Regions from separate parts of the Rhizobium sp. BIGb0125 genome, predicted to be linked through region 1. Evidence: riboswitches for the same ligand, from Rfam matches in the RefSeq annotation. Region 1 holds a riboswitch; the other holds the start of a gene.

Region 1 (6,049 bases):
CTTCATATAGCCGGTTACGTGCTTCAGTTCGCCATTGACCAGCAGGTTTTCACCACGTCCGTCAGTCAGATAGTGCGCTAGCGTGTCATTCGGGTTCAGTTCTTCACGCTTCTGATCGAGCGTGGCGATGTCGAGATTGGTGCCAAGTTTGACCGTGCCGCTATCTGGTTGCAGCTGTCCGGTCAGCATTTTCAAAAGCGTGGTCTTGCCTGCTCCGTTTGGCCCAACCAGACCAATACAGTCGCCACGATGCACGCGCAGTGAGAAGGGTGCCACGATGGTGCGATCACCATAGGACTTGGTAATGCTGTCGGCCTCGATCACCAGTTTGCCGGATTCACGGGTATCGACAGCTGTGGTCTGCACGGAACCTTGCGGTCCCTTGTGGCCACGATGTTGAGCGCGCATCGCCTGAAGTTCGCCGACGCGGCGCATATTGCGTTTGCGACGGGCGGTTACACCATAGCGCATCCAGTGTTCTTCGCGCTCAATCGCCTTGCCGAGTTTGTGCTGCTCGAGTTCTTCCTCTTCCAGCACCTTGTCGCGCCATTCCTCGAAATGGGCAAAGCCGCGGCTGAGGCGACGCGAAGTACCGCGATCAAGCCATACAGTGGAGTTGGAAACTTTTTCAAGGAACCGACGGTCGTGCGAAATGAGGACCAGTGCGCTGCGGCTTTTCTGCAGTTCGTCTTCCAGCCATTCGATTGTCGGCAGATCCAGATGGTTGGTCGGCTCGTCCAGCATCAGGATGTCGGGTTCAGGTGCCATGACGCGAGCAAGCGCCGCACGACGGGCTTCACCACCGGACAGGCTTTTGGGGTCTTCCTTTCCCGTTAGGCCAAGGTGGTTAAGCAGATATGTAACCCGATAAGGATCATCGCCCGGTCCAAGCCCTTCTTCGGCATAGGCCTGTACGGTGTCGTAACCACTAAAATCCGGTGCCTGCTCAAGATAACGGATGGTCGAGGATGGGTGTCTGAACACCTCGCCGGATTGCGCTTCGACCAGGCCGGCGGCAATTTTCATCAGCGTGGACTTGCCGGAACCATTGCGACCAACGAGGCAGATACGGTCACCCGGTTCCACTTGCAGGTTGGCACCGTTCAGCAGTGGTGTAACGCCAAAGGTCAGCGTGATATCGTCAAGTTTCAAAATGGGAGGCGCCAAGGCTCAGGCTCCAGTCATGTCATAAGGGCGGGCAAGGATGATGGCTCTACCGCTTTTCAGGGAGAAGCGCACCGGACCTTCCGCAACGTTGGAAATTGTGCGGGATGTGCCGAAGGTCAGCGAATAGTCATTCAACGGATAACGGGCGTTCTCGATGTCAAGGCCGTCAAGATCGCTGAAACCGAGAACGGAAAACAGCGAACCGGCGGGTAAGTCGAGTGCTTTCTCGCCACCGGATACCAAGGGGTAGGCCTCTTCTTCACCCGATAGAAGGGTGACATCGTAACCTTTTTCCTTAAGGCTGATGGCATTCAGCATGTGCTGAAAGGCATGGTCGGTTCGGTCGCCACCCAGTGCGCCAATCAGAACGAGGCTTTGGGCGCCACGCTCAATCGCCTGCGAGACAGCGATCTCGCCGTCTGTTGCGGCCTTGCTTGCGGGAAAGGTGTGACGCTCCACATCCGGCCATTTGGTGAGAAGAGCGGTGTCGGTGGAATCAAAATCTCCCACCCACAATTCCGGTGTCAGCGACAGCGGCTGCGCATGGCGCATGCCATTATCAGCTGCGATGACGCGTGTTCCGTCTGCGGCTTTGCGCACGCGCTCGGTTACCGACAGGTTGCCGCCCAGCAGAATTGTAAAGCCCGTTTTTTCCATGCCCCGCCAATAGCCCAAATGTTCGCAGAAGGGAACGGCCAGCGCCTGCAAATGCGGCTATATTGATTTTCGTGGCATGCGGGATTATGTAATCTTCTAGTGGTGATTTGCCGACCGGCTTGCAGCCACTTTAAAGAAGTTGCTAAAGGGTCGAGGAAACGTGGATTTTCCAAGAACCGGTTGCGATTTCGTTGCCGGTTTTTTTGTTTTGTGCGGTTTGTCCGGGCTGTCTGCCTTGGTTACCCGCCGGATGAGAGTGTTCTAATATGCCCATCAAAATACCCGATACGCTGCCTGCTTTTGAAACCCTCATCAATGAGGGTGTGCGGGTGATGACCGAAACGGCGGCTGTTCGTCAGGATATCCGCCCGTTGCAGATCGGGCTTTTGAACCTCATGCCGAACAAGATCAAAACTGAAATCCAGATGGCGCGCCTAGTCGGCGCATCCCCTTTGCAGGTCGAGTTTTCGCTGGTGCGTATTGGCGGACACCGTGCCAAGAACACCTCTGAAGAGCATCTCTTGTCGTTCTATGAGACCTGGGAAGAGGTCAAGCATCGCAAGTTTGACGGTTTCATCATTACCGGCGCACCGGTCGAGACCATTGCTTACGAGGATGTGACCTACTGGGACGAGATGCAGAAGATTTTTGAGTGGACGCAGACCAATGTCCATTCAACCCTGAACGTCTGCTGGGGCGCGATGGCGGCCATCTACCATTTCCATGGCGTGCCAAAACATCCGCTCAAGGAAAAGGCGTTTGGTGTTTATCGTCACCGCAATCTTTGCCCGTCGTCCATCTATCTGAACGGTTTTTCCGACGATTTCCAGGTGCCGGTTTCACGCTGGACCGAAGTCCGTCGCGAGGACATTGAAAAGCATCCCGAGCTTGAAATCCTGATGGAGTCGGAGGAGATGGGTGTCTGCCTGGTGCATGAAAAGAAGGGCAACCGTCTCTACATGTTCAACCATGTGGAATATGATTCCACATCGCTTTCCGATGAGTATTTCCGGGATGTGAATGCCGGTATACCGATCAAGGTGCCGCATAACTACTTCCCGCACAATGATCCTGATATCACCCCGCAGAACCGTTGGCGCAGCCATGCCCATCTGTTTTTCGGCAACTGGATCAATGAAATCTATCAGACGACCTATTACGATCTGAACGAAATCGGAAAGTGAAATTTGCTGATTGCGAAGCGACGGGAAATGACGCAACGTCTGGCCCGTAATTCTTGCAAACGGAGGTCGATATAATGACGAATGGTGCCGCACGGGAAAACTTCGGCGTAACGCCCACCGGCGAAAAAGTGGAGCGCGTCACTATTTCGGCAGGCGGTTTGACCGCCAATATTATCACCTGGGGCGCAGTCATTCAGGATCTGCGCCTCGATGGCCATCAGCCACCGTTGGTTCTCGGCTTTGATAAGTTTGAGGACTATCCGCAATATTCCTCTTATTTCGGTGCAACGCCCGGCCGTAACTCCAACCGTATCGATAGCGGGCGTTTCTCGATTGACGGCAAAGAATACCAGCTTGAACTGAACGAAAAAGGCGTCACCCATATCCATGGCGGCAGTGATGGTATCGGTAAAAGCAACTGGCTGATCATGGAACATGGCCCAAGCCACGTCGTGCTGCAGATCATTGATCCCGATGGCCGTGCCGGTTATCCCGGCAATTGCACGGTAAACGTGACCTACACAATCCGTGAAGGTGGTGTGCTTTCGGTTCTCTATGAGACAACCACTGACCAGCCAACAATCGCCAATATCTGCCAGCATTCCTATTTCAATCTGGATGGTGCAGACACTGCACTCGATCACGAGATCATGATTGCGGCTCACCACTATCTACCGACGGATGAACGGCAGATCCCGACCGGTGAAATTCGTGCTGTTGAAGGCACTGCATTTGACCTGCGCTCATCCACGCCGATGAAGCGTGAGGACAATGGCGAGCAGGTTCTGTACGATCATAATTTCTGCCTGTCGCCTGAGCGCCGCGAAAAGCGCAAGGTGGCACGGGTGTTTGCACCTGCTTCCGGCGTTGCACTTGAGGTGCACACCACGGAGCCGGGCGTGCAGTTCTATTCCGGCTTCAAGCTCAACACAGCCGTTCCCGGTCTCGATGGCCGTCATTACGGTGCCTTTGCTGGCTTCTGCCTTGAAACACAGATTTGGCCGGATGCCGTGAATCATCCCGATTTTCCGAACGGCATCTTGCGTCCAGGCGAGATTCTGCGTCAGGAAACCGATTATATCTTCACGCGCGGCTGATCAGCCAGTCAATCGAGAACACATCCGACATAGCCGCCGGATGCACGGGCGCGGCGCTCATTGAGCGTCGCCAGCCGCTGCGTGCCACGTCCCGGTTTGGAGGCTACACGTTCGATTGGGTTCGGCAGGCTGACGGCCAGAAGTGCCGCCTGTCTGGTGCTGAGCTTGGAGGCTGATGTCTTGAAGTGATAACGGGCCGCCGCTTCGATGCCGTAAATACCCGGTCCCCATTCGGCGACGTTCAGATATATTTCCATCATCCGCCGTTTCGACCAGACGAAGTCGGCGGTCATGGCCAATGGAATTTCCAGAATTTTACGAACGAAGAAACGACCATTCCACAAGAACAGGTTCTTTGCGGTCTGCATGGGAATAGTGCTGGCACCACGCGTGGTATCACCCTGCAATGTGCCCTCGATCACTCCGCTCATCTGCTTCCAGTCAACACCGCCATGGAAACAGAACTGGCCGTCCTCCGACATCATGACGGACCGAACGACATTTGGTGAGATGTCATCGATCGATACCCATTGCCGGTCATAGCCCTGTAACGTCACCAGATCGGCAAGCATCAGCGTAGAGACCGGTCGCATGAATGGCAGTGCGTAAACCAGAATGAGAAAATAGGGCAGGGCAAGGAAGATTAAGATCGCCATGATCAGACGCTGCCTGAGACTGCTTCCCTTCAGCATGGATGTATCCTGCGCATCGTCATCCTGCGACAGTACAACGTCATCATTCTGGTTTTCAGGTGCGACTGCCAATCTTTCAAACCTGTGCCTTTTTGTTCGCCGAACCGTTTCACATTGGCAAGATGCGATCAAGCCTTGCAGATGCTGCAAAAAGCCTGATTTTCATTGCCTGTGTTAACTTCTCATGGCAAAGAGCGCCCATGAAGCCAGAAACAACCTTATTCGAACGCGCATTGCGTGAAAACGCGCAGCAGGTGGAAAATCTGCTGGATAACGTTCTTTCCCCAGCCCATCGCAGCGATGAAATCACCAGACCGGACAACCTGCTGGAAGCGATGCGTTATGGCGTACTGAATGGTGGCAAACGTTTGCGGCCGTTTCTGGTGATCGAGAGCAGCAAGATGCTGGGTGGCAACGCGCTGGCGGCCTTGCGTGTCGGCTCGGCGCTGGAATGCCTGCATTGCTATTCTCTTGTCCATGACGACCTTCCGGCGATGGATGATGATGATCTGCGCCGCGGACAGCCAACCGTGCATCGCAAGTTTGATGAGGCGACCGCCATTCTGGCTGGCGACAGCCTGCTGACAATCGCATTCGACATTATTGCAGCACCAGAAACTCCGCTGCCGGACGCTTCCAAAACGGCTCTTGTACTGGCGCTTGCACGAGCAGCCGGTATCGGTGGCATGGCCGGTGGGCAGGCGTTTGATCTGGCGGCTGAAAAACAGGCGCCGGACGAGCAGGGTATCATCACCCTGCAGGCCATGAAAACCGGAGCATTGTTGCGTTTTGCCTGTGAGGCCGGTGCGATCATTACTGGCGCTGATGCCGAGACGCGTCAGCGGCTCAGAACCTTCGGCGAGCGCGTTGGACTTGCGTTCCAGTTGGCTGACGATCTTCTTGACCTGACGGCCGATGCCGCAACCATGGGCAAGGCAACTGGCAAGGACGCGGCACGTGGCAAGGGTACATTGGTTGCTCTGCGTGGGCAGGCGTGGGCTGAACAGCGTCTGGGTGAACTGGTTGATGAGGCCTCACAGCTTCTGGAGCCTTACGGCGAACGTGCCGATATTCTAACCGCGGCGGCGCGGTTTATCGCGGAAAGAAAGAGTTGAGATGAGCAAATTCTGGTCTCCTATTGTTGCATCGCTTCATCCGTATGTGGCGGGAGAGCAGCCAGCCATCGCCAATCTGGTCAAACTCAACACCAATGAAAACCCGTGGGGGCCTTCTCCGCGTGTCGTGGAAGCCA
Region 2 (6,049 bases), on a different contig from region 1:
TCAATGGCGGCAATCTGATCAGCCCGACCTTCCTGCCTCGCAGCATGGAGGATGCGGCGGCTATCTCGCGCGCCGTGATCAAGGAAAAAACCAGTGCGGATATGCGTTACCTCTACACATGGAATGGCCTGAAAGGTTCAGGCCGCGCAGCCCAGGTTGAAGGTTTCAATGTCGGTGGAAAAACTGGCACGGCCGACAAGGTCATCAATGGTCGTTACGCCAAAGACATCAATTTCAACGCATTCGTCGCCGGTTTTCCAATGGACGACCCGCGTTACGTTGTGTTGACCATCGTTGACGCGCCCAAAACCGGCGTCAATGGCGGACGAACTGCCGCGTCCACTGCGGCACCGATGACCAAGGAAATCATTGCGCGAACGGCAGCCTTGCTTGGCACCAAACCAAGCTTCAAAATTGAAGGCAAACCACAGATGATCGTGAATTACTGAAATTACTGGAGCGGGTGAAGGGAATCGAACCCTCGTATTCAGCTTGGGAAGCTGCTGCTCTACCATTGAGCTACACCCGCAATGGATAAAGAGATTCAACAGATCACCGCGGCTGTCAAGCCGCGGTCAGTCTTGGGTGGGCTGCGGCCCCATCACATCCGGAAATGTTTGGAAAGCTTGAGGCCCTGCGCCTGATAGTTGGAACCTGCGCTGGTACCATAAAGGCCCTGCGGTTTTTCCAACATGTGTTCATAGACCAACCGCCCGACAATCTGGCCATGTTCCAGAATGAAGGGCACTTCGTGGCTGCGCACTTCCAGAACAGCACGGCTGCCTGCGCCGCCAGCGCTGACATGCCCAAAACCGGGATCGAAGAAACCGGCATAGTGCACACGGAATTCACCGACCAGCGGATCGAAAGGTGTCATTTCCGCCGCGTAAAGCGGTGGCACATGCACGGCCTCTCTGGACACGAGAATGTAAAATTCGTCGGGATCAAGGATCAGTTCGGAGCGGCCACGGTTATAAAGAGGCTCCCAGAAATCAAACACATCATGCTGCGCCTTGATGTCGACATCTACCACCGAGGTGTGATGTTTGCCGCGATAACCGATCAGACGGTCCTCGCCAAAACCTTCTAGATCGATCGACAGCGCAATGCCGCCGCCGGATACGTTCGGGGTTTCACTGGCAACCAGGGTTTCAGCCGCGTGCAGTGACAGAAGTTCGGCTTCATTGAGCAGCGCATGGCCGATGCGGAAACGGATTTGCGACAGGCGCGAGCCACGGCGCACAACAATCGGGAACGTGCGCGGGCTGATTTCGAGGTAAAGCGGGCCTTTGTAGCCAGCCGGGATTTTGTCGAACTCCTGCGCGCTATCTGTGATGACCCGGGTAAAGATATCCAGGCGGCCAGTCGAGCTTTTCGGATTGGCAGACGCGGACATTCCGGCGGGCAGATCAACCGTTTCCATCAAGGGCACGATGTAGACACAGCCGGTTTCCAGAACGGCACCGTCACTGAGGTCAATAGCGTGCAACCGCAGGCGCTCGAGTTTGGACATGACTGTGCAATCAGGACCCGGCATGAAGCTGGCACGCACACGATACGCGATTGCACCAAGCCGCAGATCAAGACTGGCAGGCTGAACCTGGTCGGCATCCAGTGCTGCCTCGCTTTTCAAATTGCCGCTTTCGAACAGGCCGCGGATGGCTCCATCCGTTAAAATACCGGTCGTTCTTTTCATGATACTCACCTGTTGCTTTTCCAACCGACAAAACCAAAACACCGGCATTGACGCAAGCCGTTAACGGGCGTATGCCAATTTTATCCCGTGGTGATTTGGCCGGTCGGCTTGCAGCCACGTTAAATAAGTGGCTAAAAAGACCGGGTGTTCGAAACCGGTCTGCTTTTGCGGCCGGTTTTTTTGTTTGAAGGTGATGGACATGAGCAATAACTGGCGCCCGGCAACGAAACTCGTTCACGGCGGAAGCCTGCGTTCGCAGTTCGGCGAAACATCAGAAGCACTCTACCTGACACAGGGTTTTGTCTACGAAAATTCAGAAGCCGCCGAGGCTCGCTTCAAGGGTGAGACGGAAGGCTTTATTTACGCCCGTTACGCCAGCCCTACCAATGACATGTTCGAAAAACGCATGTGCCTGCTGGAAGGCGCCGAAGAAGCACGCGCCACCGCATCGGGCATGGCTGCTGTTGCCTCCGCCATCCTGTGCCAGTTGAAGGCTGGCGACCATATCGTTGCCGCCCGCGCCCTGTTCGGCTCCTGCCGCTGGGTTGTTGAGACGCTGGCTCCAAAATACGGCATCGAATGCACGCTGATCGACGGTCGTGACCTTGCCAACTGGGAAGGCGCCATCCGCCCCAACACCCGTCTTTTCTTCCTGGAAAGCCCGACCAACCCGACACTGGAAGTGGTTGATATTGCCGGTGTTGCCAAGCTGGCCAACCAGATTGGCGCAAAGGTGGTTGTCGACAACGTTTTCGCCACGCCGCTTTTCCAGAAGCCGCTGGAATTGGGTGCACACATCGTCGTCTACTCCGCGACCAAGCACATTGATGGTCAGGGCCGCTGCCTTGGCGGTGTCGTGCTTTCCGACAAGAAATGGATCGAAGAAGAGTTCCAGGAATATTACCGTCATACCGGCCCTGCCCTGTCGCCGTTCAATGCATGGACGATGATGAAGGGACTGGAAACATTGGCACTGCGCGTCAAGCAACAGACCGCCAATGCTACCCGCATAGCCGACTTCCTTGCTGAACAGAAGCAGGTTGCAAAGGTTATCTACCCGGGCCGCAAGGACCACCCGCAGGCAGATATCATTGCCCGCCAGATGACCGGCGGGTCGACCATGGTGGCTTTTGAGCTGAAGGGTGGCAAAGAAGCAGCTTTCGCGCTGCAGAACGCCCTTGATATCGTGAAGATTTCCAACAATCTCGGCGATGCGAAGAGCCTGATCACCCACCCTGGCACCACCACCCACAAAAACCTGACGGATGAAGCCCGTGTCGAAATGGGCATTGCCAGCGGTACGCTGCGTCTGTCCTGCGGCATTGAAGACACTGACGATCTGGTTGATGACTTCGCCCAGGCGCTGTCCAAGGTCTCGGCCTGATACCAAACGAAGCCGTGCTCTCCATCAAGCACGGCTTTTCACTTCGCCCTAAATTTACCTTCTATTTCAGCATTTAATCTACTATCCGACATTGTCAGCGTTCGGTACCGCCTGTTTTATGTCAATTCTTGACGAATACCGGATGTTATAGTGTAGAATAAAGCAGATCATTAAAGGTAGCGCGTATGTATCGTGCAACGACAAATGGGATCGAAGTTGCTGTCGACCCTTATTATCTTGAAGAACAGTCGGATCCGGACGATAGTCGCTACGTCTGGGGCTACAAGATTGTCATTGCCAATAACTCCCATGCAGCCGTGCGCCTGACCCACCGTTATTGGCACATTACCGACCAGAACGGTCAGGTCGACGAAGTTTCCGGCCCTGGGGTGGTTGGCGAAGTTCCACACCTGCAACCCGGTGAAACCTATGAGTATTCCTCCGGTTGCCCGCTCGATACGCCTTCAGGCATGATGTTCGGCCACTACCAGATGGAAACCGATGACGGTGAAGTTTTCGATGTCGCCATTCCAGCCTTCTCGCTGGATACGCCCGGCTTGACCCGCGTCCTTAACTAAATAAAAACGGGCGCAACTTTCGTCACGCCCGCCTTTGATAGTGTGGTGCTTGTCGACCATCCGCCAGATCAGTTCTTGGCAGTTGCCAGAACGTCGAACTCGCTGGTTTCATAGCGGTAGGTTGTCGAGCAGAACTCGCAAGTTACCGAAACCATGCCGTTTTCTTCACTGTCGCGGATTTCCTCTGCGGTAAAGCCGGACAATACGCCCTTGATCTTGTCGCGCGAGCAATTGCAACGGTCAAATACCGGCTGTGGATCGTAGATCCGTACACCACGTTCATGGAACAGTCGGAACAGCAAGCGCTCAACAGGCACCTGCGGATCGGTCAATTCGTCGGTATCGACAGTTTCCAGAAGTGTTGCCGCTTCCGTCCATGCGTCATCATGATCGGTTTCGAAATCGCCTTCATCGCCATCTCCACCGTGCAGATCCTTTTGGCGCAGACGTTCGGGCGCCTGTGGCAGAAACTGCGCCAGCACGCCGCCAGCGCGCCAGCCGTGCCGCGGCTTGCCGTCTTCATCACGATCGAAGAACTCGGCAACGCCCAGACGGATGCGGGTTGGCAATTGTTCCGACTGACGGAAATAGGTGCCAGCAATTTCTTCCAATGACGATCCATCCATCGGCACAATACCCTGATAGGGTTGCATGCCCATGCCCTGATCGATGGTAAAGGCAAGAATACCCGTGCCCAGCAGTTCCGCCGGGCTAGTTTTTCCTTCGGCAAGGGCAGCATCCAGCCGTTCCTGATCGAAGCGGGCATAGGCGCGCATGCTTTCAGGGGCGGTGAAATCCGCAACCAGCAGATCAACCGGACCGTCGCCCTTGGTCTGCAGGGTCAACTTGCCCGAAAATTTCAACGACGTACCAATCAGCGCGGTCAGCACCGTTGCTTCGGCCAACAGGCGCGCAACAACTGGCGGGTAGTCATGACGCTGCAGAATGGTGTTCAGCAGAGGGCCAACCTGCACAGCACGGCCGCGCACATCCAGTCCTTCAATCTGAAACGGCAGCACGTTATCGTCACCCGCAAATTTCAGATCGTCCAATTCTACGGTTACATCTGCCATACCAAATACTCCTTGCAGCACCCGCTCCACTTACAGGACACGCGTGACGTCATTGTGTTTTTGCACAGGGGCACGCAAAGTGAAACCACCCGTGGCATACACGTTTCCCGCCAAAACCGGCCGGTGAAACGCTCAATTGGTTGTTTTTTGCATTTTCGGAGTGAAAATGCTGCATCTGGAAAGGTTACGACAGAGCCTTGCTTTTTAACAAAGCCGCATTGAGAGCGCTGTTGAACCTTTTCAAAGCTGCATGTTTTGCCGCAAAACCACACTGAGTTTGAGAAACCATGCAGTAAAACGCGCAAGTCCTGCCGAGATGGCCAAGCTTGCGCGCTTCGAAGACACCCAGATGGGAAGTCAGCAATAAAAGATCAAGACCCTTTCAGGCCTTGTGATCAGACAAGACCCATGCACCATGCAATGATGGACTTCTGGGCATGCAGGCGGTTTTCCGCCTCGTCAAACACAACGGACTGCGGTCCGTCGATAACCTCGTCGGTCACTTCTTCACCACGGTGAGCCGGCAGGCAGTGCATGAACAGTGCTTCCTTGTTGGCCTTTTGCATCAACGCGCCATTGACCTGGTAAGGTTGGAAGATGTTGTGACCACGTGCCTTGTGTTCCTGGTTCATCGACACCCACGTATCGGTCACCACACAATCGGCATCTGCAACAGCACGCTCTGCGTCATGGCACAGCATGATGTCGCCACCATTGTTGCGCGCCCAGTTCAGGAACTTGTCATGCGGCTCGGAGCCCATCGGCACCGCCATGTTCATGCGGTAACCAAAACGGGCCGAACCTTCGACCAGCGAATGCAGAACGTTGTTGCCATCGCCAGTCCAGGCGATAGTTTTTCCTTTGACCGGACCACGATGTTCTTCGAACGTCAGGATATCCGCCATGATCTGGCAAGGGTGGGTGTCGTCTGTCAGGCCGTTGATGACAGGCACGGTTGCGTGCTCGGCCAGCTCCAGCAGACGGTTATGATCTGTGGTACGGATCATGATGGCGTCAACGTAACGCGACAGAACCTTGGCGGTATCGCCAATGGTTTCAGCGCGGCCGAGCTGCATTTCCGTGCCGGACAGGAACAGGGTTTCGCCGCCGAGCTGGCGCATGCCGACATCAAACGACACGCGGGTGCGCGTGGACGGCTTTTCGAAAATCATCGCCAGCATTTTACCGTCCAGCGGCTTGTCAGCCGTACCGGCTTTCGTTGCACCTTTGCGTGCTCGTGCGTCATCGAGAATTGAGCGCAGATCGCCGCTTGAAACAGCCGAAAGATCCAGAAAATGCTTTGGAGATGCCATTCTTT

The links. Region 1 has a riboswitch for S-adenosylmethionine ahead of metA (homoserine O-succinyltransferase). Riboswitches for the same ligand answer to the same signal wherever they lie in the genome.
Region 2: it holds a riboswitch for S-adenosylmethionine, as region 1 does, so the genes downstream of both, M2418_RS15925 (O-succinylhomoserine sulfhydrylase) here and metA (homoserine O-succinyltransferase) in region 1, are expected to answer to the same signal.

The regions. Positions count from the first base shown of each region.
Region 1 covers NZ_JANUDV010000008.1:142,256-148,304, forward strand. The annotation lists gene M2418_RS21565 (ABC-F family ATP-binding cassette domain-containing protein) at 1-1,167, opposite strand, end outside; gene M2418_RS21570 (thiamine diphosphokinase) at 1,171-1,824, opposite strand; SAM riboswitch at 1,914-1,990, shown strand; gene metA (homoserine O-succinyltransferase) at 2,091-3,008, shown strand; gene M2418_RS21580 (aldose epimerase family protein) at 3,083-4,105, shown strand; gene mtgA (monofunctional biosynthetic peptidoglycan transglycosylase) at 4,114-4,797, opposite strand; gene M2418_RS21590 (polyprenyl synthetase family protein) at 4,998-5,912, shown strand; gene hisC (histidinol-phosphate transaminase) at 5,914-6,049, shown strand, end outside.
Region 2 covers NZ_JANUDV010000005.1:319,601-325,649, forward strand. The annotation lists gene M2418_RS15910 (penicillin-binding protein 2) at 1-449, shown strand, start outside; tRNA gene M2418_RS15915 (tRNA-Gly) at 456-529, opposite strand; gene M2418_RS15920 (2'-deoxycytidine 5'-triphosphate deaminase) at 602-1,696, opposite strand; SAM riboswitch at 1,774-1,852, shown strand; gene M2418_RS15925 (O-succinylhomoserine sulfhydrylase) at 1,896-3,080, shown strand; gene apaG (Co2+/Mg2+ efflux protein ApaG) at 3,266-3,658, shown strand; gene M2418_RS15935 (Hsp33 family molecular chaperone) at 3,727-4,731, opposite strand; gene argF (ornithine carbamoyltransferase) at 5,127-6,044, opposite strand.